Regions from separate parts of the Lysinibacillus sp. NPDC097868 genome, predicted to be linked through region 3. Evidence: riboswitches for the same ligand, from Rfam matches in the RefSeq annotation. Region 3 holds a riboswitch; each other region holds the start of a gene.
The links. Region 3 has a riboswitch for S-adenosylmethionine ahead of ACIQXJ_RS23445 (bifunctional homocysteine S-methyltransferase/methylenetetrahydrofolate reductase). Riboswitches for the same ligand answer to the same signal wherever they lie in the genome.

Region 1 (8,015 bases), on a different contig from region 3:
CCTAGCTGTTGATCTTTATCGATATCTGTTAAATTGATGCGTCCAACGATATGTCCGAGTTCATTTTTAATTAAATAGAAATAGGATAGCTTTTGCGCTTGTTCGTCAAGTAGCAAAATGTTTTTCTTTTTAAAAATAGTAAAAGCATAATAATCCTCGCCACGACTAGGTACCATCTTTTCAAAATATGCTCGGTTTTCAAGCTCAAATGCATATAAATTTTCCATATCATGATAGGCCAATTCGTTTAATGTAATCTTCATAAAGTCTCCTATGTTGGATTGGTTTTATTCCATTGTACAATAACGTGCACTAAGTGGAATTGAAATATATTCACTGTCAAAGGTTTTAAGAAGAGAGAATTTTTATTTCACTAATTATTTTTTATTTTATTTAATGTGTCTACTTGACAGGGTGCGGCATGTTGTTGCATACTAAAAACCTAAAAAAACTATAATTTGGAGGGGTAATTATGCCACAAGATTTAAACAAGGAATTGAATAAACTAGTCGCAACTTGGTCAGTACTGTATACGAAACTACATAACTATCATTGGTATGTAACAGGTAATGCCTTTTTTACACTCCATGCTAAATTTGAAGAATTATATAATGAAATTACAATTAACTTCGATGATACAGCAGAGCGTATACTGTCAAAAGGTGGAGAGCCAGTTGCTACGTTAAAAGAATATCTCGAGCTATCATATGTTGATGAAGCAACAGGTAAAGAAACTGCTGATGAAATGGTAGCAACGACTGTTTCAGACTTTGAAAAGCAAATGCAAGCTATTAATCATGCTATGCAGCTAGCGGCAGAAGAAGGGGATGACCGTACTGAAGATTTATTAAATGGGATGTACTTATCCCTTGAAAAACATACTTGGATGTTGAAAGCCTTTCTTGATAAAAAATATGCATAATGAACATTGGCACTTGGAGTAAAGTTAATAGCTCCAAGTGTTTTTTAATAGCGATTAATAGAATATGACAAAAACGCAACAGAAAACAATATGATGTGACAAATATTACATTTATTTAAAGGATGCATAAAAAAGGTTTTTTGGGAAAGTGGCAGGGTACATACATAGTAAGCCTTACAAAATTAGGAGGAATTGAACATGATGAATGAACAAAACCCAAAAATTGAAGTTGCACATACGAGAGAAGAGATGTTTCATATTTTAAAATGTATGCGCATGGAAGGTTTTAACGCAGATGAAATTCATATTATTTCTAGAGAAGCAGATGAAATTAAAGATGTTAAATCAAATGGTGATGTGAAAACACATGAGGCAGGTAATTGGCTTGACCAAATTAAATCATGGTTTACAGGTGAGACAGCTGTCACAGAAGGTTTAAAAAGATTTGATCTTACAGAGGGTCAAACAGCTTATTACGCTCAACTGGTTGAAGAAGGAGCCATCGTATTATACGCGGAGCATGATGATGTAAATCCTACATCGTCTACACTTACCGCAGATTCAAAACGCGCTCAACTTGATCCATTCGATACACATGTAACGCCACCTGAATCTATCGTTGATGAGACACCAGTACAACGCGAAGAGCGACTAAAAGCTGAAGAGCAAATGAACGAAGCTGAACAAATGAGAAGATATTTATAAAGGTAAAGTGGCTAGAATTTAACTAGCTTGAAAACAAGCAAAAAGTGAAATGGTATGCACTCCATTTCACTTTTTGCTTGTTTTTTATAACAGTGTGCATCAAAGCTTAGATAATCAGAAAAAGACCCTGAAAATTTTTCAGGGTCTTTTTCTGATTAATGCATCACTTTTTCTTGTTCATGTTTTCGCATAAATCGAAGAATATGAAGTTGCTCTAATTGAGCGACAAGATTACCAATTAAAATAAAACTTCCACCGATAAGTAATTTTACCGTTAGTCCTTCGCCGATGAACATCATCGCAAACATCGCTGCGAAAATAGGTTCTAATGAGAAAATTAGTCCTGTATGTGTAGCAGAAGTGTACTGTTGTGCAACAGTTTGGCCAACGAAGCAAAATGCACTACAGATAATACCAAGCCCTAAAATCGCAATCCATGAAGTAGTTGAATTCGGAAGTGTAGGTGCTTCAAAAAGTAGTGTTAAAACAAGCGCATAAATTCCAGCAAAACCGAGCTGGTAAATACCATAAGAAATCGATTCTACGCTACGTGTAAAATGACCGTTTAACAGTAAATAAATCGAATAACATAATGCCGCGATTGCAACTAATATATCGCCCATTTGAAATGTAAAAGAATGTTGAACAGTTAATACTGTAATACCAATCATCGTGCAAATAATCGCAAAACTTACTGCTTTTGATGGCAACTTTTTCTCGATAAAGCTACTGAAAATGGGCACTAAGACTACTGTAAGGCTTAAAATAAATCCTGCATTTGAAACAGAAGTTGTCTCTAATCCAAATAAGCTAAGTGCAAACACAATGAATAACAGCAAACCTTGAATAGCTGCGTATTTCAATGTTTTGAAATTGACCTTTATCATTCGTTTATAAAAAATAATGCCTGCTGCCAAAAATGCGATGATACAGCGTAATGCTACCACATTAAATACAGCTAAAGTTTCAAGTCCCATTACCATAAACGTATAAGACAATCCCCAAAACATTGTAACTATGACCATTAATAAATTTGCTTTCCCTTGATTACTCATTATGCACCTTCTATCTCTGTGTACTAAAACAGTTTCATACTAAAATTTACTATATATCTTGTATTGTGATTAGTAAAACGAATGTTTATAATGATTAGTATTAAAAAAATTCATGTATATATGAGGGAATGTGAATGAGTTTAGTCAAATATGAGATTTTAAATAAAGTTGCAGAAGTTTCGAGCTTTACGAAAGCTGCAGATGCCCTGGGATTAACCCAATCGGCAGTTAGTCATGCTGTTTCCAGCTTAGAGAAAGAATGTGGATTTGCCCTTATTCATCGAAGTCGAACAGGAGTGACATTAACGAGCGAGGGACAAACAATGCTTCGGGCTATGCGAAATGTTCTCGATGCGGACGAATTATTACAACAAGAAGCTGCCCATATTCTTGGTGTAACTCGAGGGAAATTACGAATAGGTGTAATTTCTAGTATTTCTTCCAACTGGATGCCAGAAATTATCCGTATTATGGACAATCAGTTTCCAGGTATACAAGTAGAGTTACGTGAAGGGGACTATTATGAAATCGAACAGTGGCTACAAAGTGGTGAAGTTGACGCTGGTTTCCTTAACGGTCAAAAATCGGAGCAATTTCAATTTATCGAATTGGTCCAAGACCCCCTTTTGTGTATAGTTTCTGATCAAAGCTCTCTCTATAATCGTTCAGAAATTGATATTACTGAACTAGAAGACATGCCTTTTATAATGACATCGTATCGAGGAACTAATGATGTAAAAGTAATTTTAGAGCAGTACCATGTTAAACCGAATATTCGATTTGAGCTATCGGAGGAGGTTGGGATTATTTCGATGATTTCACACCATTTAGGCATTACTATTTTACCTCGATTAGTGATTAACCGATTACCGTCCTCATTAAGGGCTATCCCACTAAAGCAAGGTGGTTATCGTACGATAGGGCTAGCGATGAAACATCAAGCCTCACCGGTAACTAAAAAGTTTGCGGAAATTTTAAGTGTGTGGCTAAAAGAACAAAATAAGAAATAGGTTATTTAAGCTTTTTACGTTAAAATAGAACATGTAGATTGCTTATTAATTTGTTATTTTTCAAAAATGATAGTTTGAAAAGAAAAGGTGAGTGTGAGTGGGGACATTACAAGGAAAAACCGTACTCATTACAAGTGGGGGAACACTTGAAAAATGGGATCGTGTGCGAGGGCATACGAATTTATCGAAGGGGTCAATGGGCTGTTATTTGGCTGAAGCAGCTCTAGACGCAGGTGCAGACGTCATCTATATGCATGGCTATTTTGCGCAACTGCCGATTAATCAAGATAAAATGCGTACAGTACGCTTTGAAGGTATTGAAGATTTAAGTGACAAGGTTCGTCATGCTGTACAAAATGAACAAGTAGACATCGTTATTATGGCAGCTGCAGGCTCTGATTGGGTCATTGATAAAGTATACGATCAATCCGGGAATTTAATGGAAGGTGCAGGGAAGATGCCGTCTGACGAGCCCCCTGTTATTCACTTTAAAAAAGCACCAAAAGTGTTAGGGCAAATAAAGGGTTGGCAGCCAAATGTCACTTTAGTAGGATTTAAGCTAGAGGCAACGGACGATGAGGAGTTTTTACTGTCCCGTGCACGTCTTCGTATGAAAACAGCAGATGCACAGTTGATGGTTGCCAATAGTTCACAATCTTTATATGGCGGACAAGAGCCACATTGGATTGTACCCGCACAAGGACAACCTATCAGAGTCATTGGTAAACAAGAAACTGCAAAAGTGTTAATGGAATACTTACAAAACGAATAAAGAGCAGCTGTGTAGAATATATAATTCTGCACAGCTTTTTTATGTTTTGAACATTCATACTAATGCTTTCAAGATCATAAGTTGGATTTCGAGAAATTTTCGAGCAATAAAAATGTACCTTTTTTCGCTATTGTATAGTATTCAACTAGGTTTTATAATATTTATATTGACAATAGGTTTTCTGAATTATAGAATTATTTCCAAGAAACGTAAACTCTTATCGCGAGAGGTCTGGAGGAATGAGGCATAATGAAGTCTCGGCAACTGAGTTAATCGGTGCCAACTCCAGCAAAGTTATCTGAGAGATAAGGGGAGGCATCAAATCGTCTTGATGCGTGGATCTCTTTTATACACAAAAGTATGAAAAAAAGAAGGGGTGTATCGTATGTCTCAACTGTCTAAGATTGATGATAAGAAATTAGAAGTTATTGCGAAGGCTATTCAAAATTTAGAATTTGGTGAAGTGCAAATTACCATTCAAGATGGAGTTATTGTCCAAATTAATCGACTGGAAAAACAAAGATTTCCTCAAAAAAAGTAAAGTTTTAAAAGAAGCAGAGAAATTAACTCGGGACCAAATTTTAAGCTTATTGTCGCCACATAGTGTCCTGAGTTAATGTGCAACATCAATGAACTTGGTTCATGTTCCAATATTGAACGCAAGGGCAGTTTGTTCTAAATATTTTTAACTTACAAACAAGAAAAGTAGGCATCTCAAAATAAAATTTGAAATGCCTACTTTTTATTTTATTCGTAAAAGCTCGTTGGGATTTGACCAATATGCCTACGATGATAAAGCAATGGCTCCTTCTGCGCATTATCAATTTCTAAAATATGACCAATGAAAATCGTATGGTCTCCTGCATCAATTTTTTTAAATGTTTCGCATTGCAGCGTAGCTAAAGTATCATGTAATATTGGCAAACCATGTAAAGAATTAGACCATTTTACTTGCGCAAATCGGTCAGGGATTTTGCTTGAAAATACCGTACATAAATGTGTTTGATCGTTCGCTAAAATATTTACCGCAAATTTGTTCGTATTACTAAAAAGTGGATGCAGCTGCGATTTTTTGTCCAATGACCATAGGATAAGGAGTGGATCTATGGAAACAGATGCAAAGGAATTGACCGTTAAGCCAATCGGTTCATTCACATCATTGTAAGCTGTGACAACTGTGACACCTGTTGGATAATTACCTAAAGCCTGTTTAAAAGCAGTTACTTTGTCCGTCATACAATCACCTCTTATTATTTTATGGAGAAAACAGGTTGTTTGTTCTTACTCATTTTTCTGTTGCTATAAAGGAAAGCCTACAAAATAATCCAGCAACTGTAAAGCGTATATTATTCAGTTGTTATAATATAAAAATTTCTAAAAAGAGAAAGAGATCTTAAATATGGGTATTTGATATAGGTTTTTAAAGAGATACTTATTTTATTTATTGACTATATTAATGACATATGATAGAAATTCCGCAATAATTTATAATTATAATTTTCTGAAAATTTGAATTGTATTTACTTAATAAAAAATGCTTGATTTATTGATTCTTCGCCTATTGAATGAGTTAAGCATTTTCAAATCACATATGTTAACTCGACATCACCCGAAATATTGGGATGGGTCAATAAGGGGAAATCAATCGTTTTATAATCAAAATTTAAGTGTAGATGATGTAAAAAGTATTGCTTTAAATATAGCTAAACAAAATAATACGATATTAGCCAAAAAAGGAACAAATGGTATGTTCAGAGTAGAGGGACAAGTAGATGGTGTTAAATACGTATTAGGGATTAAAGATGGGCATATTAGACAACTATATCCAAAAAACTAATGTGAGGTGAATATATGATGGAAGTAGTAACAATTAATGAATTTGTTGTAAAAAGAATTATCGACGATTTGGAAGATGCAGTCAACAATCCTGATAAATATACGATAAGCATAAACGATAATTGGGATGAATTTGTTTCTTTTATCAATAACACTCAAAATAAATATATAGAAGAAGACGGTCTTCTTAGACTTGATGGTGGGTTATCGATTAAATGCTATAATAAAGAAATTTTAGGTGTTCGATATTGGGACTATCTCCCTGAGCTATGGGGATATATTGTCAATGTGATTGAAGATTACTTAGAGGACGGCATTGGGAAAAGTTATTTTCCTGATCAACCAGTTAAAATACAATTAAAGCAATTAAAAAATAAAAAAGTACAATTTTTATTTGATAACGACGATCATGTGTTAGAATTTGAACAAAAAATGCTATTAGGTATCTTTTTAAATCGTGCTGAAGTCTTTTTTACTGTTCTTGTAAAAGAACTTGATTTGACTAAATATAGCTACGAAATTGAAAAAATTCAAAAATTAAAAACCCGGATATGAAACAATTTATATTGAGTGCAACTAATCAAAAAGTGTTAGATTGATTGAATCAATCTAACACTTTTTCTATACCGTTGATGTCCGCTGCGGCGGTGTTTTCCGCTCAGCACAGTAAGCCATAACCCTCGCTATTGTGCAGAGTGCCTCCGCCTTTCATTGTGTGCTGTTATGAACAGGAGTCACCAACTTCGCTACCATCTTAGCCAACAACAACAGGCTTTTCAGTGCCTTCGTTGCCTTTGTTTTGTCCACTATTACCTGGAATAATACGATCTTCAGTTTCTTTATCGAAGAAGTGTACTTTATTCATATCCAATGCCAGTGGCAATACTTGGCCTGGTTTAGCAGTGGCATTGGAATCTACACGTGCAATAAATTGATGACCTTCGATTTGTGAATAGAGCATAATCTCTGCGCCCATTAATTCAGCTACTTCAATTGTTACATCGACTCTTGAACCTGGAGTTGATTCGATAAATGCTTGTTCATCGTGGAAATCTTCAGGACGTATACCCATAATAACTTCTTTATTGTTATAGCCTTGCGCAAGTAAGTCTTTCATTCTTTCTTGTGGCACAGTAATGGACGTATTCCCAATGTGGAATTTGCCATCTGTAAGTGTACCCGTAAAGAAGTTCATAGCAGGGGAGCCGATAAAGCCGCCGACAAATACATTATTCGGTTGCTCATACACTTCTTTTGGTGCACCTACTTGTTGAATAATGCCATCTTTCATAACAACGAGGCGAGTAGCCATTGTCATGGCTTCTGTTTGGTCATGTGTCACGTAAATTGTCGTTGTTTGTAAGCGTTGATGAAGTTTTGTGATTTCAGCACGCATTTGTACGCGAAGTTTCGCATCCAAGTTTGATAAAGGCTCATCCATTAAAAAGACTTTTGCATCACGCACGATGGCACGTCCTAAAGCGACACGTTGACGTTGACCACCTGAAAGTGCTTTCGGTTTACGATTTAAGTATTCTTCCAGCCCTAAGATACGGGCTGCCTCGTTCACGCGGCGATTAATTTCATCTTTCGGTAATTTGCGCAGCTTTAAGCCAAATGCCATATTTTCAAATACGCTCATATGTGGGTATAAGGCATAGTTTTGGAATACCATGGCGATATCACGATCTTTAGGCGCTACATCATTCATTCGC
Region 2 (8,015 bases), on a different contig from region 3:
AGGAGTTCACACATGAATATCGCACTGACAGATGAAGCGCTTCAATGGTTTAAAAACGAAATGGAAGTCGAAACAGGTGATACAATACGCTTTTATGCAAGATATGGTGGTTCAAGCCCTTTCCATGAAGGATTTTCTCTTGGGATGACTCGCGAAGAACCTCTCGAAATAGGCGTTCAAACTGTCATTGATGGTGTGACCTACTATATCGATGAGAAAGATTTATGGTTTTTTAACGATTATAACTTACACATTGACGTTGACAAACAACTTTACGAATTAAAATATGACTATTTAAAATAACACAGTGTTTCCTTTCACCAAAATGAAAGGAAACGCTTTTTTCATTTTGTGCAATCACAATTTTTAGTTTGCACTATTTGGTTTAGCTCTTCGTAAAATTGACCATCCTCTAACTAGTCAATCTATATTTTGAGGAGGAAACATAATGCCAGTTTCAGAAAACAACAATACCTCCCAACAGCAAAATCCTTCAACGACTTTACTGCACACTTCTCTTTCAGAAAATATTTTTACGATTAAAGAAGCTCTTGGTAATAGCAACGATGTAATTATTCGTGAAATTACACTAGACAAATTAAATAACCAATCAATCGCGCTAATTAACATTGATGGCATATCCGATAAAAATGTGATTACAGACTTTATATTAGAAGATTTGATGCTTGAAATTGACAATGGATCTGACAATAAAGTAACCAACATAAACGACTATATAAAAAAGCAATGCTTAGCGGTAGGCGGTGCAAAGGATATTTTAGATTTCACCGCATTTTTTGCCTCCATCCTAAATGGTGAAACAGTCATTCTATTAGAGGGCCAATCGGTTGCGATTGCGACAGACACCAAAAGCGCAAAAGATAGAGCTGTCACTGAGCCACAAACAGAGTCCGTAATTAGAGGTCCAAGAGAGTCTTTTACTGAAACATTGCGTACAAATACAGCACTCATCCGTCGAAAGATTAAAAGTCCTGACCTTTGGATAAAATCTCGAATTATTGGAGAGGTAACGCAAACAGACGTAGCTGTTATGTATATAAATGGCATTGCCAATGACAAAATTGTCCAAGAGGTGTTAGATCGTTTAGATAATATTGTCATTGATGGCGTATTAGAAACCGGCTATTTAGAGGATTTTATTCAAGACTCTAAATTCTCTTTATTTCCAATGATTTATAATACGGAGCGCCCAGATGTCGTTGCAGCAGAGTTGTTAGAAGGTAAAATAGCAATATTAGTGGATGGAACCCCTCTTGTACTAACCGTTCCAGTAATATTCACATCTTTTTTACAGGCTGCAGAAGATTATTACCAAAATTGGATTATTAGTTCATTAATTCGACTTTTACGTTTTTTTGGTATTTGTCTTGCATTAGTAATGCCTTCCCTATATGTAGCCATTACTACCTTTCATCAAGAAATGCTTCCAACGGCAATGCTTATTAGTATCGCTTCACAGCGAGAAGGTGTGCCCTTTCCCGCTGTAGTAGAAGCACTAATTATGGAGATTGCCTTTGAAATTTTGCGTGAAGCAGGTCTTCGAATGCCTAGAACGATTGGTCCAGCAGTTTCCATTGTAGGGACATTAGTAATTGGTCAAGCAGCCGTGGAAGCGGGCATAGTATCAGCTGTAATGGTCATTATTGTTGCATTAACAGCCATTTGTAGCTTTCTGTTTCCTTCCTATGGATTATCAAACACGATTCGTGTTCTACGTTTCCCATTGATGATTTTAGCCGCGATGTTTGGTTTATTCGGCGTTATGTTTGGCATTATGATAATTATTCTTCACTTATGTAGTTTACGTTCATTTGGCGTTCCATATATGAGTCCTTTTGGGCCACTTATTATGAAAGATCAAAAAGATGCAATGATCTTGTTCCCACGTAGAGATTTACTCACAAGACCGAGGCTGTTCAGTCAAAAAAATAAAGTTAGAGAACAACGATATCACGAAGGAAAAAAAAGAAATTAACAATAATGTGTAAATGAGGAATACGTCATGTCAAAAATGAAGATGATTTTGTTATTGTTCATCCTCACTTTATTATTAAGTGGTTGCTGGAGTAAGCGAGAGTTAAACGAATTAGCAATTGTCGTTGCACTTGGTGTAGATAAAATAGATGATGAATATGAAATTTCTATCCAAGTTGTTGATACTAGTGAAATTTCTTCAAAGCAACCTTCTAGCGGACGATCACCTGTAGTCACTTATAATTCGAAGGGAAAAAGTGTGTTTGAAGCAATTCGAAGAATGACGACCTTAACACCACGGAGACCTTATTTTGCTCATTTACAAATGGTAGTTATCGGAGAAAAATTAGCTGAAGAAGGAATAAACGAACCACTGGACTTTATCGCAAGAGATCATGAATTTCGAAATGATTTTGATGTTATCATAACGCATGATTCAACAGCAAAAGAAGTGCTCAACGTCTTAACCCCGATTGAAAAAATGCCTGCCAATAAATTGTTAAATTCAATTAAGGTATCCGAAAAATCTTGGGGTTCCACATTATCTGTTAATACAGACGAACTACTAAATACCCTTAGTAGCAAAGAAAAAAGTGCTGTTTTATCGGTTGTTGAAATAGAAGGAGATACAAAATTAGGAATAGATCAAACAAATGTAGAAAGAATTACAACGCCCGTTATTTTAAAATATATTGGTATAGCTGTTTTTAAAGAAGATAAATTGATAGGGATTTTATCCGAAGAGGAAAGTATTTACTATAATTTTTTAAATAACAAAATTGAAAGTACGATAGAAGTTCTTTCTTGCCCTGATGGTGGAGAGTTGTCGACCGAAATTACAAAATCGACATCTAATATTAAGGGAACTTTTAAAAATGGCATTCCAAAAATAACAATAAAAATTGATATTACACAAAATATCGGCGAAGTAAATTGTCCCATTAATTTAACTAAAGACAAAAGCATTCATTATATTAATAAAAAGACCGAAGAACGGATAAAAGAACAAACGAAAAAAACACTAGATACGATTCAAAAAAATTATAAACTCGATATATTAGGCTTTGGGGAAGCACTCCATCGGAAAGATCCTAAAAAATGGGAGGAAACAAAAAAAGAATGGTCTACAATATATCCCGAGGTAGCTGTCAATATCGAAGTCAATGTGGCTACACGAGGATTAGGAACAATCCAAAATTCATTATTGCACAATTCAAAGGAGTAGCTAGCGATGTTTATAACGATTGTTTTCGTAGTATTTTCTTTGGCCATTGCTTACAGTGTCATTCCTAATTTAAAGAAAAAAGGCGAAAAAAAAACAATTATCGTCTTTTCTATTATATTAAGCATAGGAGCGGCATTAAATATTGCCATTGGATTAAAAAAGAACATTCCCAGCCCTTTAGATTTCATTACATTTATTTTAACGCCCCTTAGAAAATTGTTACTTACACTTTTTCAATAAAAAATGAAAAGAAAGGGTAGTGTACGATGGATAAACAACTCATTAGCGCAAGACAATTTACAGTCATTACCCTTCTCTATTCAATTGGAACAGCTATATTAATTGTGCCAGCAAGTATTACAGAAAAACTCAGCCAGGATGCGTGGATTGGAGCGGCTATTGGTGTACTATTAAGCTTTTTATTAATAAAGCTCTTTGTATCATTAGGAAATCAAACTCCAAACCTTACGTTTATTGAAGCAAATGGAAAAATTTTCGGCAAATTCATCGGTACTTTGACATCGCTTTGTTTTATGTCTTTAACCTTTTTTTCAGCAGGCGAATTATTATATTTCATCGGAATTTTTATGCAAACGGAAGTGATGCCCGAAACGCCTACTCTGACCTTTGCTGTTTTATTTACAATTATTATCGTTTTCGCGTCGTATTTAGGGATTGAAGTTTTTGCACGTTCTGTGGAAATACTATTTCCAATATTTATGTTAATTTTTATTATTTTTATTATTTGTATTTCCCCTCAAATCAATATAGAAAATATTATGCCAGTCTATGAAACAGACACAAAATCATTAATCGTAGGTACGCTAAACTTTACGAGTGTTTTTTCTTTCCCACTTGCTGTGTTGCTTATGTTTTTCCCTTCTGGAGTCAATGTACATAAAGCAGCTCAAAAAGGATATTATATCGGCACACTACTAGGCGGAATTGTCTTAATTCTCATTATTACCCTTTCAACACTCGTTCTTGGCTCAACTAATACATCAATTAAGACATTTCCAAGCTATGCGCTAGCTCAAAGAATTTCGATAGGAGATTTTTTCCAAAGAGTGGAAATTATCATGGCTGTTATGTGGATTATATCCATTTACATTCGGACATTCATTTATTTTTACGCAACGGTACTTGGCATAGGACAAATATTTAAAATAAAAGATCCTCGCCCACTCATTTTACCACTTGGATTATGTATGGTTGCACTGGCTCAAATTGCTCACCCGAATATCGTCCATTCTAATAATTATAATGAGAATATTTGGCCGTTATATTCAGGATTATTAACTGTTTTACTTCCATTGTTGTTACTAACAGTCGCAAAAATTCGCAAAATAAAAAAGAAAGAAGACAGTCAAAGCTCTTCAAGTAATCAGCAAGAATCTCAAGAACAACAATCAAAAGACAAGCAAAATTCAAAAGAACAACAAGAATCGAAAGTGCAGCAAGCTCCAAAAGAAGAACAACAAGAATCAAAAGTGCAGCAAGCTCCAAAAGAAGAACAACAAGAATCAAAAGTGCAGCAAGATGCTACCAAACCAAACTCGTCCGAATCTCAATAAGTTAACAACAAAAACCACATTTCTCACTTTTAATGAGAAATGTGGTTTTTCTAACTGTAAAACGGTATGTTAATTGTTCCAAATTAAATATGGTATTCAATTTCATCAACAAAGTCCCATTCGTACGGTGTTTCTTGATAAACATAATAGTTAAGCCAATTTGAAAATAGTAAATGCGTATGTGCTCGCCATGTATTAATCGGCTCATTAGAAGGATTATTATTCGGGAAATAGTTAACAGGAATCGCAATATCAATTCCTTTTTCAACATCACGGTAATATTCATCAGCTAATGTTGTCGCGTCGTATTCTAAGTGACCTGTAATCATTATGTTCTTATTATCCTTTGACTGCACGATAAAGACGCCAGCATCTTCTGAATAGGACAGTAAGCGTAAATCTGGGTGCTTACGTACTTCATCAATGGAAACCGATGTATAGCGTGAATGTGGCGCTGTAAATAAATCACTAAAGCCACGCACTAGATCGACTGTTAAATCGGTAATGACATGTGAATATACGCCAGAACATTTTTCTGGCAGTTCAAATTTACCGATACCATAATGGTGATATAACGCAGCTTGTGCACCCCAGCATATATGCATAACGGACGTAACATTTTTCACGGACCAATCCATTATTTCTGAGATTTCTTCCCAATAATTCACTTCTTCAAATGCCATTTTTTCAACAGGAGCCCCCGTAATAATCATACCGTCAAAGCGACGATGGCGAATCTCTTTAAACGTTGAATAAAATAGCTGTAAATGTGATTTACTAACATTTTTTGATTCGTGTGTTGCTGTATTTAAAAATGTAATATTCACTTGTAATGGTGTATTACCGAGCAATCGCAGTAATTGTAGCTCTGTCTTTTCTTTTTCTGGCATTAAATTAAAAATTAAAATATTTAAAGGACGAATTTGTTGCGTTTTGGCGCGGTCTTCTTCCATTACGAATATCTTTTCTCCACGTAAATGTTCTCCAGCTGGTAAGTTTTTTGGAATATTAATAGGCATGTTGAATTCCCCTTTTCGTTAATTTTTTCTCTCTATCTAATTAAAATTAAAAAATCCCCCTCATTCCTTTAGAGCAAGAATGAGAAGGATAATTATCACGTTCACTCTTATCTCTCAAAGGAAAAATCCTTTGGTGGAAGTAGCACCTTTCTAACATTGTTAGAGGTTGCTGAAGCGTCATCGGGCCAAATCCCTCAGCTTCTCTTGATAAGATTATTTAATTAAAAAGAATTGTATCATGAACGATTAAGAATTTCAATAATACATAGAATATTTAGTATTTAAATGAATGGAAGCATATTTTTTGTTAAACACTATAATCAATTCTACCTAAAGCTTTTGTAAGTTACGTAAATACGGCTTAAAAATCATTTTTACCATCTATTAGCCTAATTAGATGACAAAGAAATGACAAATCACCCCCGATTACAGCTATGCGCAGTAAATAGATTTTTATACAAATAAATCGTAATGGTAATCAAAGAGGTATTATGTTAACATATACCTTTAGTAACAGAGAGGAACGTGAATATTTTGATTAAAATTGAACTCCCAAAACCAGACTTAGTAATTCGTCAACGTGAGCAAGTATTAAAACCTGGGGATGTAGAAATCCCGCCATTCCATGGTTTTATTGATTTCCATAAAATCACTCGCGAAAAAGGTGGCATTTTCTTATTCTACAACGAAAAAAACGAGCTATTGTTTGTAGGGAAAGCGCGTAAAATTCGTCAACGCATTAAAAAGCATTTTGAAGATAATGTATCACCAATGAAAAAATACCGTGATGAAATTTTCAAAATTGAAGTATATGAAATTGATGATCCAATGGAACGTGAAATTTACGAAACTTACGCAATTAACACATTCCGTGCAAAATATAATCTTGAAAAAGTATTTTATTAACAAATGCCGTTAGCATGAAACATGCTAACGGTTTTTCTTTTTCTACTTCAAAAATGCAAAATACCCTGAGAGCTTTGTTCTCCCAAGGTATTTTAATATTTAAATAAATATTTTTTCATCTTTAAATTTATTAGCTGTTAGGTAACTTACGATGACAAAAATAATGAATGAAGCCACTATTGGGATTGTCACTGTATGCATGCCAAAGATTGACGGATAAAAGCGATCGATTACAATATATAACGTCATGCCCGTAATCATGGAAGCAATAGCGCCGTATTTATTAGCCTTTTTCCAATATAAGCCTAGGACAACTGACCAAATAAAGACCGCTTCTAGGCCCCCAAATGCAAATAAATTGAGCCACACAAGTAAGTCTGGAGGATTTAACGCAAATACAACGACCGCCAAACCAATTACTGTAGTTACGATGAAGCTGGCGCGCTTAATCTCTCCATCGCTGGCAGTTGGCTTCACGTAATTTAAATAAATATCCTTCACGACTGTTGAACTAACTAACATGAGCAACGCATTAACCGTAGACATCGTTGCTGCCATTGGTGCTGCTAAAACAATACCCGCTAAAAATGGCGGTAAAACTTTTAACGTTAGTAGTGGCATCACCTTATCGCCAATTTCAATGCCTGGCATTACTGGACGCGCTAGCACACCAATTAGGTGCATACCGAACATAATTGTCCCAATGGCGATGGTGCCAATAATAATCGCTAAATGCATACTTTTTGAATCTTTATAGCTCATAGCACGAACTGCAATTTGAGGTAGCCCAACTACACCAATTCCTATTAAAATCCAAAATGTAGAGACATACAACGGAGTAAGTTCTCCTTCTGCACCAAATGGGGTCACGAGTTTTGGATTTTCTGCAACAAGGGATGTCATAATTTGATCAATTCCCCCGCCCGCAACGATTGTCCCAATTAGTAAAATAACAGTACCAATTACCATTATCGAACCTTGTACCGTATCCGTTAAAGCTACAGCTCGGAAGCCCCCGATAATAACATAAATTAATACCGACGCTGCAAAAATAAAGAGTGCCGAAGTATAATTTAAACCAGTTAATGATTCAATTAAGCGCGCTCCACCTACCCACTGTGCCATCATCGCAGAAAATAAAAAGACAATAATACTAATTGCAGATAAAATCACGATGACATGACTGTTATAGCGTTCACGTAAAAAATCAATTAATGTAATCGCTTGATAACGGCGAGCGATTATCGCAAATTTCTTGCCTAAAATCATTAATACAAAATAACCCGCAGGTAGTTG
Region 3 (8,015 bases):
TATCTGGGAAGCCCCATTGATCACGAATTTCTTGATGCATACGCTCTGCAAAGCCTTCTGCAAGCTCAAGAGCTGTTGATTGAAGGGCATGGCTTTCAAGGAATTTCCCTTCCTCTTTTAACTGACGAGCTGTCGCCATAACACCTTGTCCAGCAGTTACAACCATCAGTGCAACATAGTCCATCTCTCCGCTATCTACTGTTTTCAAGAAATCAGCTAAACACATAAACGGTTCAACCTGCTGACGTGGGAAGGTAAAACGTTCAATTTCTGTTTTACTATCTGACGGATCATAAACGACAACATCATCTCCATCTGCTTGCGCTGGGAAGAACTGATACAAGCCCGAAGGTTTTAATAGGTCACTTTGTAAATAACCATCGACTAGTTGTTTTAGTTCTGTTGCCCGTTCATCCCCTGCATCAAGCAATTGCTGAACTTGTCCTTTCAGCCCTAGGTGGTGACCAATCAATGTTCGCATATTCACATATGGATATAAATGTGATACCGAATAATCCTTTTTCACATGCCGACGAACATCCGCAGGCAAGAACACAGGCGCATCTTTTACTGTACGTACAGGCTTCACAGTAATTTCTTTCACAGGTCGCGCTGCACGTTTCTCATCAGCCTCTAACCGTTTTTGACGTGAGTCTGCTATTTCAGCTAAAAAGTTTTCTCGCGTCTCTGTACCCATTAAAAGATTTACTTGCTCTAGCCCCTGCATCGCATCTTTTGAGTAAATAACAGGACCTTCATATTCGTTTGCAATTTTCGTTTCAGTAAAGCGACGAGACAATGCTGCGCCCCCTACTAATATAGGTACATTAATACCAGCTGCTTTAAAGTCCTGGGCAGTGATAACCATCTGCTGAGCAGATTTAACAAGCAAGCCCGACAGACCGATAAAATCAGGCTTTTCCTTGCGAATAGCCTCGATTAACTGAGATGGCGTTACTTTAATGCCTAAATCAACCACTTTATATCCGTTATTACTTAAAATAATATCTACGAGGTTTTTACCAATATCATGCACATCACCTTTTACAGTGGCAAGCACCATTTTGCCTTTACCCGAGCTATCCTCATTTTTCTCCATAAATTGCTCAAGATGCGCTACAGCTGCCTTCATAACACCTGCTGATTGTAATACTTCCGCTACGATAAGCTGATTATCATTGAATAAACGACCAACCTCAGCCATCCCTTCCATCAATGGTCCATTAATAATATCAAGCGGTGCGTCATAAATTTCACGAGCGGCATCAAGATCTTCAATAAGCCCCTCTTTCGTACCTTCTAAAATATAATAAGCTAAGCGTCCTTCCACTGTTTTCGGAATATCAGCTTCAGTTTTCTCTTTCTTTTTATCACGATAAAAATCAGTGAATACCGCTAATGTTTCATCATTTGTATTGAATAATAGGTCATTTGCAAGCTTAATTTCCTCTTCAGGAATCGAAGCATAACGCTCTAACTTCTCTGTGTTGACAATCGCGTAATCCAAGCCTGCCTGTGTACAGTGATATAAATAAACAGCATTCAATACTTCACGGCCAACTGGTGGTAAGCCGAAGGAAATATTACTTACTCCGAGAACAGTTAACGTGCGAGGTAATTTTTCTTTTATAAGACGAATGCCCTCGATTGTTTCAAGTGCTGAACCAATATATTGTTCATCCCCTGTACCAACTGGGAACATAAGCGGGTCAAAAATTATATCCTCTGGTGCTAAGCCCCATTTCTCTGTTAATAATTGATAAGAACGCTCTGCAATTTCTAGTTTACGATGACGATCTACTGCCATCCCTTGCTCATCAATCGTACCGACAACTAAAGAGCCACCATATTTTTTCACTAGCGGCATTACTGCGTCAAAACGTTCTTCCCCATCCTCCAGATTAATAGAGTTGATAATGGCTTTACCTTGTGAAAATTTCAGCGCTTCTTCAATTACTTTCTCATCTGTAGAATCAATTACAAGCGGCACTTTTACTTTCTTAACAACTTCCTGCATAAAGCCCCGCATATCCGCTAATTCATCACGATCTGGGTTCGCTAAGCAAATATCTATAACATGTGCCCCATTTTTCACTTGTGCACGTGCGATTTCTGCCGCTTCCTCATATTTACTGTCAATGATTAAATTTTTGAATTTTCGAGAGCCAATAACATTAGTTCGCTCCCCAATAAACAGCGGACGCATCGAATCATCGTATACTAAAGGCTCAATACCTGATACTACATGACCATGTGTGCTTTCTGGTAATTGTCGCGGCTTTTCATCCTTCAATACCTCTCGGATTGCGGCAATATGTGCTGGTGTTGTTCCACAACAACCGCCAACAATGTTAAGCCAGCCTTTTTCAGCAAAACCTTTTAATTTTTGAGATAAAGATTCTGGTGATTCATGATAGCAACCTTCCTCATCTGGCAAACCAGCATTTGGATAACAGCTAATATAGCCGGTAGAAAGCTCCGCTAACGAACGAATATGATCTGTCATAAACTCTGGACCTGTCGCACAGTTTAAGCCGACAGATAACGGCTTAATATGCTCAATTGATATGTAAAAGGCATCAATCGTTTGCCCTGCTAGCGTTGTGCCCATTGGCTCAATCGTGCCTGAAATCATAACAGGTAGTTCTTTTCCAGTTTCCTCAAACGCACGTGACACCCCCAGTGTCCCCGCTTTTACATTTAGCATATCCTGACTCGTTTCAAGAAGCAGTACGTCTGAACCCGCTTCGATGAGGGCCTTTGCCTGTACATAAAAGTTTTCTTCAAGTTCATCAAAGGTAATACCGCCAGTTACTGATAATGTTTTCGTCGTTGGACCCATTGCTCCTGCAACAAAACGGGGCCACTCTGGAGTAGAAAACTCATCCACTACTTTGCGCGCAATTTCCACCGCACGTTTATTAATTTCTTCTGCCTTAGACCCAAGATTATATTCATTTAATACGAGAGGCGTACCTCCAAACGTATTTGTACAAATAATATCCGCACCAGCCTCTAAATATTTACGGTGAACCTTTTCAAGCACATCAGGTCTAGTTAATACAAGATTCTCGTTACAACCATCAAGCTCCTCGCCACCAAAATCTTCAGCTGATAAGTTTTCATTTTGAAGCATTGTACCCATTGCGCCATCCAGAATTAATATTCGTTTCTCTAGTTGCTCTTCAATCAAGTGCTTAGCCATCTATACTTACCCCTTTTTTCTGTTCATCCAATTGCTCAATAAATTTCATTAACTCTAGCGTCATATCATAGCGTAAAAACGGTGTAATTAAGTAAATACCATTGAAATACTCTGCAGCTACTTCTACTAACTCTTTAGCAATTGCAATCCCTTCTAATGTTGAACGTTCCTTATCTTCACCACATGCCTTCATACGTGACAGTGCATCGTCAGATAGTTTGATACCTGGTACTTCATGATGTAAAAACTCAGCGCTCTTATAGCTCGTTACTGGCATAATACCAATATAAATTGGTGCATCTAAATGCTTAGTTGCCTCATAAATTTCAATGATTTTTTCTTTCGTATAAACTGGTTGAGAAATAAAGTAATCCGCACCATGCTCTATCTTTTTCTCTAGTCGAGCCACTGCTCGGTCTAGTACACGTACATTCGGGTTAAATGCTGCCGCTACAGAGAAGTTTGCCTTTTTACGAAGTGGCTTTCCAGAAAATGAAATACCTTCATTCAACTGTTTAATCAGCTGGATTAGTTCCATAGAAGATACATCATAAACGCTTGTGGCACCCGGGAAATCACCTACCTTAGTCGGATCTCCAGTAACTGCTAGAATATCATGAATGCCAAGTGCATTTAAGCCCATCAAATGTGACTGTAATCCAATTAAATTACGGTCACGGCACGTTATATGCGTTAATGGCCGGACACCGTGCGTTTCCTTCAATAACGCACCCATTGCCACATTACTAATGCGGGGCGATGCGAGTGAATTATCTGCCATCATCACTACATCAGCGCCTGCTTCATATAATTTTTTCGCACCTTGAATAAAGCCGTCAATTTCTAAATGTCTCGGTGTGTCTAACTCCACGATAACCGAACGCTCGCGCTTTACCTTCTCATGCAATGGCTCATACGTTGCAGGCTCTGCTTCACGTACAACCTGTACTTTTTCAGGCTTAGCAAACTTTTCTTCAATAGGTGTTAACTCTTCTAAATATTTTTTCGCTGCTGCTATGTGCTTTGGTGTTGTTCCACAGCAACCACCGATTAAACGAACACCTTGGTCAACTAGTGCAACTGCGGCACGACCAAAATAATCTGCTTCTGACTCATATACGACACGCCCATCCTCTAAATCTAGCAAGGATGCATTTGGATATGCAGACATAAATGCTTTTTCAGGAAGCTCAACTCCTTCAAATGCTTGAATTGTATGATGCGGCCCTAAACGACAATTCACGCCTACTACGTCTGCACCAAGAGCTTCTAGCTCGTGCAATGCTTGATTTAATGCCATTCCATTTTGTAACACGCCTGGTTCATGCATCGACACCTGCGCAATAATTGGTAGCTTTGTTTTGGCACGTAACATTTTCAACGTTGCGCTTAACTCTTCGAAATCATAATACGTTTCAAGTAAAAGGCCATCTGGATTGCCTGCAAGTAACACATTTGCTTGCTCTTCAACTGTCGATAAAATTTCCTCTAATGTTGCATCACTTTTACGAATACCACGGATGCCCCCAATTGTGCCTAACACAAATTGTCCGCCATCTGCTGCGGCACGTTTTGCAATCGTGATTGCCGCTTCATTAAACTGCTGAACTCGCGATTCTAAACCGTAGCGTGCTAATTTAATAGCATTAGCACCGTAAGTATTTGTCTGAATCACATCTGCACCAGCAGCAATATATTCTTTATGGATTTTTTCAATCAATTTCGGTCTCTGTACATTCATTTCTTCATGGCAGTACTCCAAGCCGTAGCCATATAATACAGTACCAATGGCACCATCTGCAGTTAACACATGTGTTTTTAACTTTTCTAGCAATCCCATAAAACGTAACCCTCACTTTCCTTGTATCCAAAAATATAAAAAGCCTTCTTTTACAAAAAAGAAGGCTTTAACGAATCGTAATTGTTTTTCCTTCTCATCTTCGACCAAAAAGGTCTTCTGGATTTAGCACCTGACATAAGTTGGTTGCTGAAGCTTCATAGGGCCAGTCCCTCGGCTTCTCTCGATAAGAATGTAGTATGAATTTTTCAAATAATTAAAAGAATCATATCGTTTACAGGCGATAGAGTCAAGACTATTTCACTCAACAAAGGAGATTTCTCCAGAAAAATATCAAATTTTCGCATTTATTTTACGGTTATACTAGTTTTTCTGCAAGTTCTTCGCCTATTTTTTTACCATTTTGAATACAAGCACCAATGCCTACTCCGAAATAAGAGCAGCCTGCAATCGATAAATTTGGATAGCTTTCTGCAAGCTCAGCTGTTAAGCCCTTCAATGCCTCATGATGTGCTAAATCGTATTTTGGCATTTGATCAATCCATTTCGCAACATTAACTACAGTTGGCTTTTCATCAATCCCTAAACTTTTCTTTACATCGTCTAATGCGACAGCAGCTAGTTCTTCATCTGTCATCTTACATAATTGTTCATACGCAGGATTGATGCTCTTATAAAAGAGTCGTACAAGCAATTTACTATTAGCAGATGTATGCTTCCATTTTCGACTTGTCCAAGTTGCTGCATTGCATTGGACATTTGAATTATGTGACACAATAAAGCCTGTTCCATCTGCTGGTAGCACTGCATCCGGTACATCAAAACCTAGGTAAATTGTTATTGCTGAAGCTGTAGTAAATTCCTTAAAATAATGATCTAACGATGGGTCCTGTAATAAGTTTTTCACCGCTTCATTCGGCAGCGCTAATACAACGTGATCAGCCTCAAGCTTTCTACTATTTGCTAATGTAATTGTATATTGCCCTTCATGTTTCTTTACACTTGTTGTTGCTACGCCCTTGATCATTTCTACTTCTGTTAACGTTTCTTCAAGTCGATCAATCAGAGACGATAAGCCTTTTTTAAATGAAACAAACTTTTTATTGGAAGCTTTCATAAATTGTTCGCGATTTGCATCAAACCCCTTGATGATGCTACCGTAATCATCTTTATAATCGATTAAGTACGGCAATGTAGAAGCAATCGAAAGTTGATGTAGGTCACCAGAATATACTCCTGCTAATACTGGCGCTATTTGATTTTGCACAAGCTCTTCACCTAAGTAATACGTTAAAAACTCGCCTATGGAGCTTTCTTTAGTAAAACCTTTATTCGGCATCGTTAAGTCCTGTAATGCGATTTGCTTACCAGCTTCTGATACAAGCGTACTTGCTTCCAGAGATGCTAAACTCATAGGAATACCGAATGTTGAATCAGCTGGTATTGCATGTAATTCGTCGTTTGTATAGATATAAGATACTCCTGTTTCGTTGTACACTAGCTCCTGTTCAAAATTAAGCTCCTGTACTAGCTCCATGACGCCTTTATGACGAGCTACAATTGAATCAGCGCCCGTTTCCATTATAAAACCATGGTCATATGCGGAGTGTAGCTTTCCACCTAAGTATGCATTTTTTTCAACAAGTACTAGGTTTACATCTATTTTTTTCTCCAATACTTGACGTTGTAGATAATGCATCGTACATAAACCTGTAATTCCGCCACCTAATACAACTATTGTTTCCATGAAGAATCGCCCCTAATTTCTTTATTTATCTCCTATTAGTATAAACTGTTTTTGCAAACATTTACGTTCAACCCATTACAAATTTAGCAAAAATGAAGCACTCAAAAAATAAATAGAAGAATACTGCCGTTGATTCAACTACGGGTAAATTGTTTGAGTGCCTGACACCTAGCATAACTTTGGCTTCCTATAGCGCAAATATTCACTGCGCTTTTCGCAGGCACACTATGAGCCGTAACAGTCGCCTGTGGCGTGGTTTATTGCGGCTTACAGTGCGTGCGTTCTCCAAAAGTTTTCGGGGATTTTTACTTAGTTAGTCTTAAAATGCAAAACTTGAAATTGTTTGAGTGCCTGTCACCCTTCTTCCGATACAAATAAAAATCCACTTCGTTTTCCGTAAAGGAGGGCAAGAGCACAAAGACCATAAAGCTCCTATCCTACCTGAGGAAAGCAAAAGCGGATTTTAAATTAAGTTTTATTTAGAGGACATTTAAGCCCCATTTTATGAAATCATTAAATTAGTTTAAGTTTTGTGCAACATTCGCTAATTTATCTGCTGAATTTGTGACTTCATTAAATGCAAGTCCAAGCTCATTAAGAATCTGAGCCACAGCCAGCACTTCTTTTTCCATGCGATCATTTTGACACTTAGCTTGTGTCATAGCATCTAAAATTTTGTTAAATTGCCCCTCAGTTTGAGACATGTTTTCCTCACCTGACGCAACTTCTTCCTGAATATGACTAAGCGTGTAGGCAAGATTATCCGTTCGCTCCGTCGTTTTTTCTAATAATTTAGCTACGGATGTGACAGATTCCTTTGTTTGACTAGATAATTTACGAACTTCATCTGCTACAACACTAAAGCCTTTCCCCGCTTCTCCAGCACGAGCTGCTTCAATCGCTGCATTTAAAGCTAATAAATTTGTTTGATTTGCAATGTTCGTCACAACATTCATAATCTCTTCCATTTCCTTAGACATTTCTGTCAATTGCTTAATATTGTCTGTAATATCATCTACTGATTGAATAATGTTACTCATATTTTTCGATTGATGTTGTAGACGTTCCCGACCTTCAATCGCCTGACTTTCAGCTAGCGTACTGACCTGTAATGATCTTTTCGCCAATTCCTTAATCTCATGTGATTGATTATTTAATTGATGGAATGAGGCATTTGTTTCTTGAGAAATTGCAGCAAGACCCTCTGAAGATTCCACGATTTTTCTCTCAACTGCCTCTTTCTCACGTTCTACATTTTCCTTTAG

Region 1: another riboswitch for S-adenosylmethionine. It lies ahead of ACIQXJ_RS09875 (YezD family protein); the one in region 3 lies ahead of ACIQXJ_RS23445 (bifunctional homocysteine S-methyltransferase/methylenetetrahydrofolate reductase).
Region 2: another riboswitch for S-adenosylmethionine. It lies ahead of metA (homoserine O-acetyltransferase MetA); the one in region 3 lies ahead of ACIQXJ_RS23445 (bifunctional homocysteine S-methyltransferase/methylenetetrahydrofolate reductase).

Annotation. Positions count from the first base shown of each region.
Region 1 is NZ_JBIWBS010000001.1:1,992,918-2,000,932, reverse strand. Features, by position in the region: gene ACIQXJ_RS09905 (GNAT family N-acetyltransferase) at 1-263, opposite strand, end outside; gene ACIQXJ_RS09900 (Dps family protein) at 473-922, shown strand; gene ACIQXJ_RS09895 (general stress protein) at 1,121-1,627, shown strand; gene ACIQXJ_RS09890 (DMT family transporter) at 1,783-2,682, opposite strand; gene ACIQXJ_RS09885 (LysR family transcriptional regulator) at 2,817-3,692, shown strand; gene ACIQXJ_RS09880 (phosphopantothenoylcysteine decarboxylase domain-containing protein) at 3,790-4,464, shown strand; SAM riboswitch class I at 4,679-4,776, shown strand; gene ACIQXJ_RS09875 (YezD family protein) at 4,850-5,005, shown strand; gene ACIQXJ_RS09870 (flavin reductase family protein) at 5,212-5,700, opposite strand; gene ACIQXJ_RS09865 (hypothetical protein) at 6,056-6,301, shown strand; gene ACIQXJ_RS09860 (hypothetical protein) at 6,316-6,855, shown strand; gene ACIQXJ_RS09855 (ABC transporter ATP-binding protein) at 7,055-8,015, opposite strand, start outside.
Region 2 is NZ_JBIWBS010000001.1:1,593,316-1,601,330, forward strand. Features, by position in the region: gene ACIQXJ_RS07815 (HesB/YadR/YfhF family protein) at 13-303, shown strand; gene ACIQXJ_RS07820 (spore germination protein) at 449-1,996, shown strand; gene ACIQXJ_RS07825 (Ger(x)C family spore germination protein) at 2,024-3,220, shown strand; gene ACIQXJ_RS07830 (hypothetical protein) at 3,227-3,460, shown strand; gene ACIQXJ_RS07835 (GerAB/ArcD/ProY family transporter) at 3,487-4,794, shown strand; gene metA (homoserine O-acetyltransferase MetA) at 4,878-5,813, opposite strand; SAM riboswitch class I at 5,918-6,027, opposite strand; gene ACIQXJ_RS07845 (nucleotide excision repair endonuclease) at 6,348-6,719, shown strand; gene panF (sodium/pantothenate symporter) at 6,819-8,015, opposite strand, start outside.
Region 3 is NZ_JBIWBS010000009.1:54,237-62,251, reverse strand. Features, by position in the region: gene metH (methionine synthase) at 1-3,205, opposite strand, end outside; gene ACIQXJ_RS23445 (bifunctional homocysteine S-methyltransferase/methylenetetrahydrofolate reductase) at 3,198-5,045, opposite strand; SAM riboswitch class I at 5,137-5,236, opposite strand; gene hemG (protoporphyrinogen oxidase) at 5,362-6,750, opposite strand; gene ACIQXJ_RS23435 (methyl-accepting chemotaxis protein) at 7,269-8,015, opposite strand, start outside.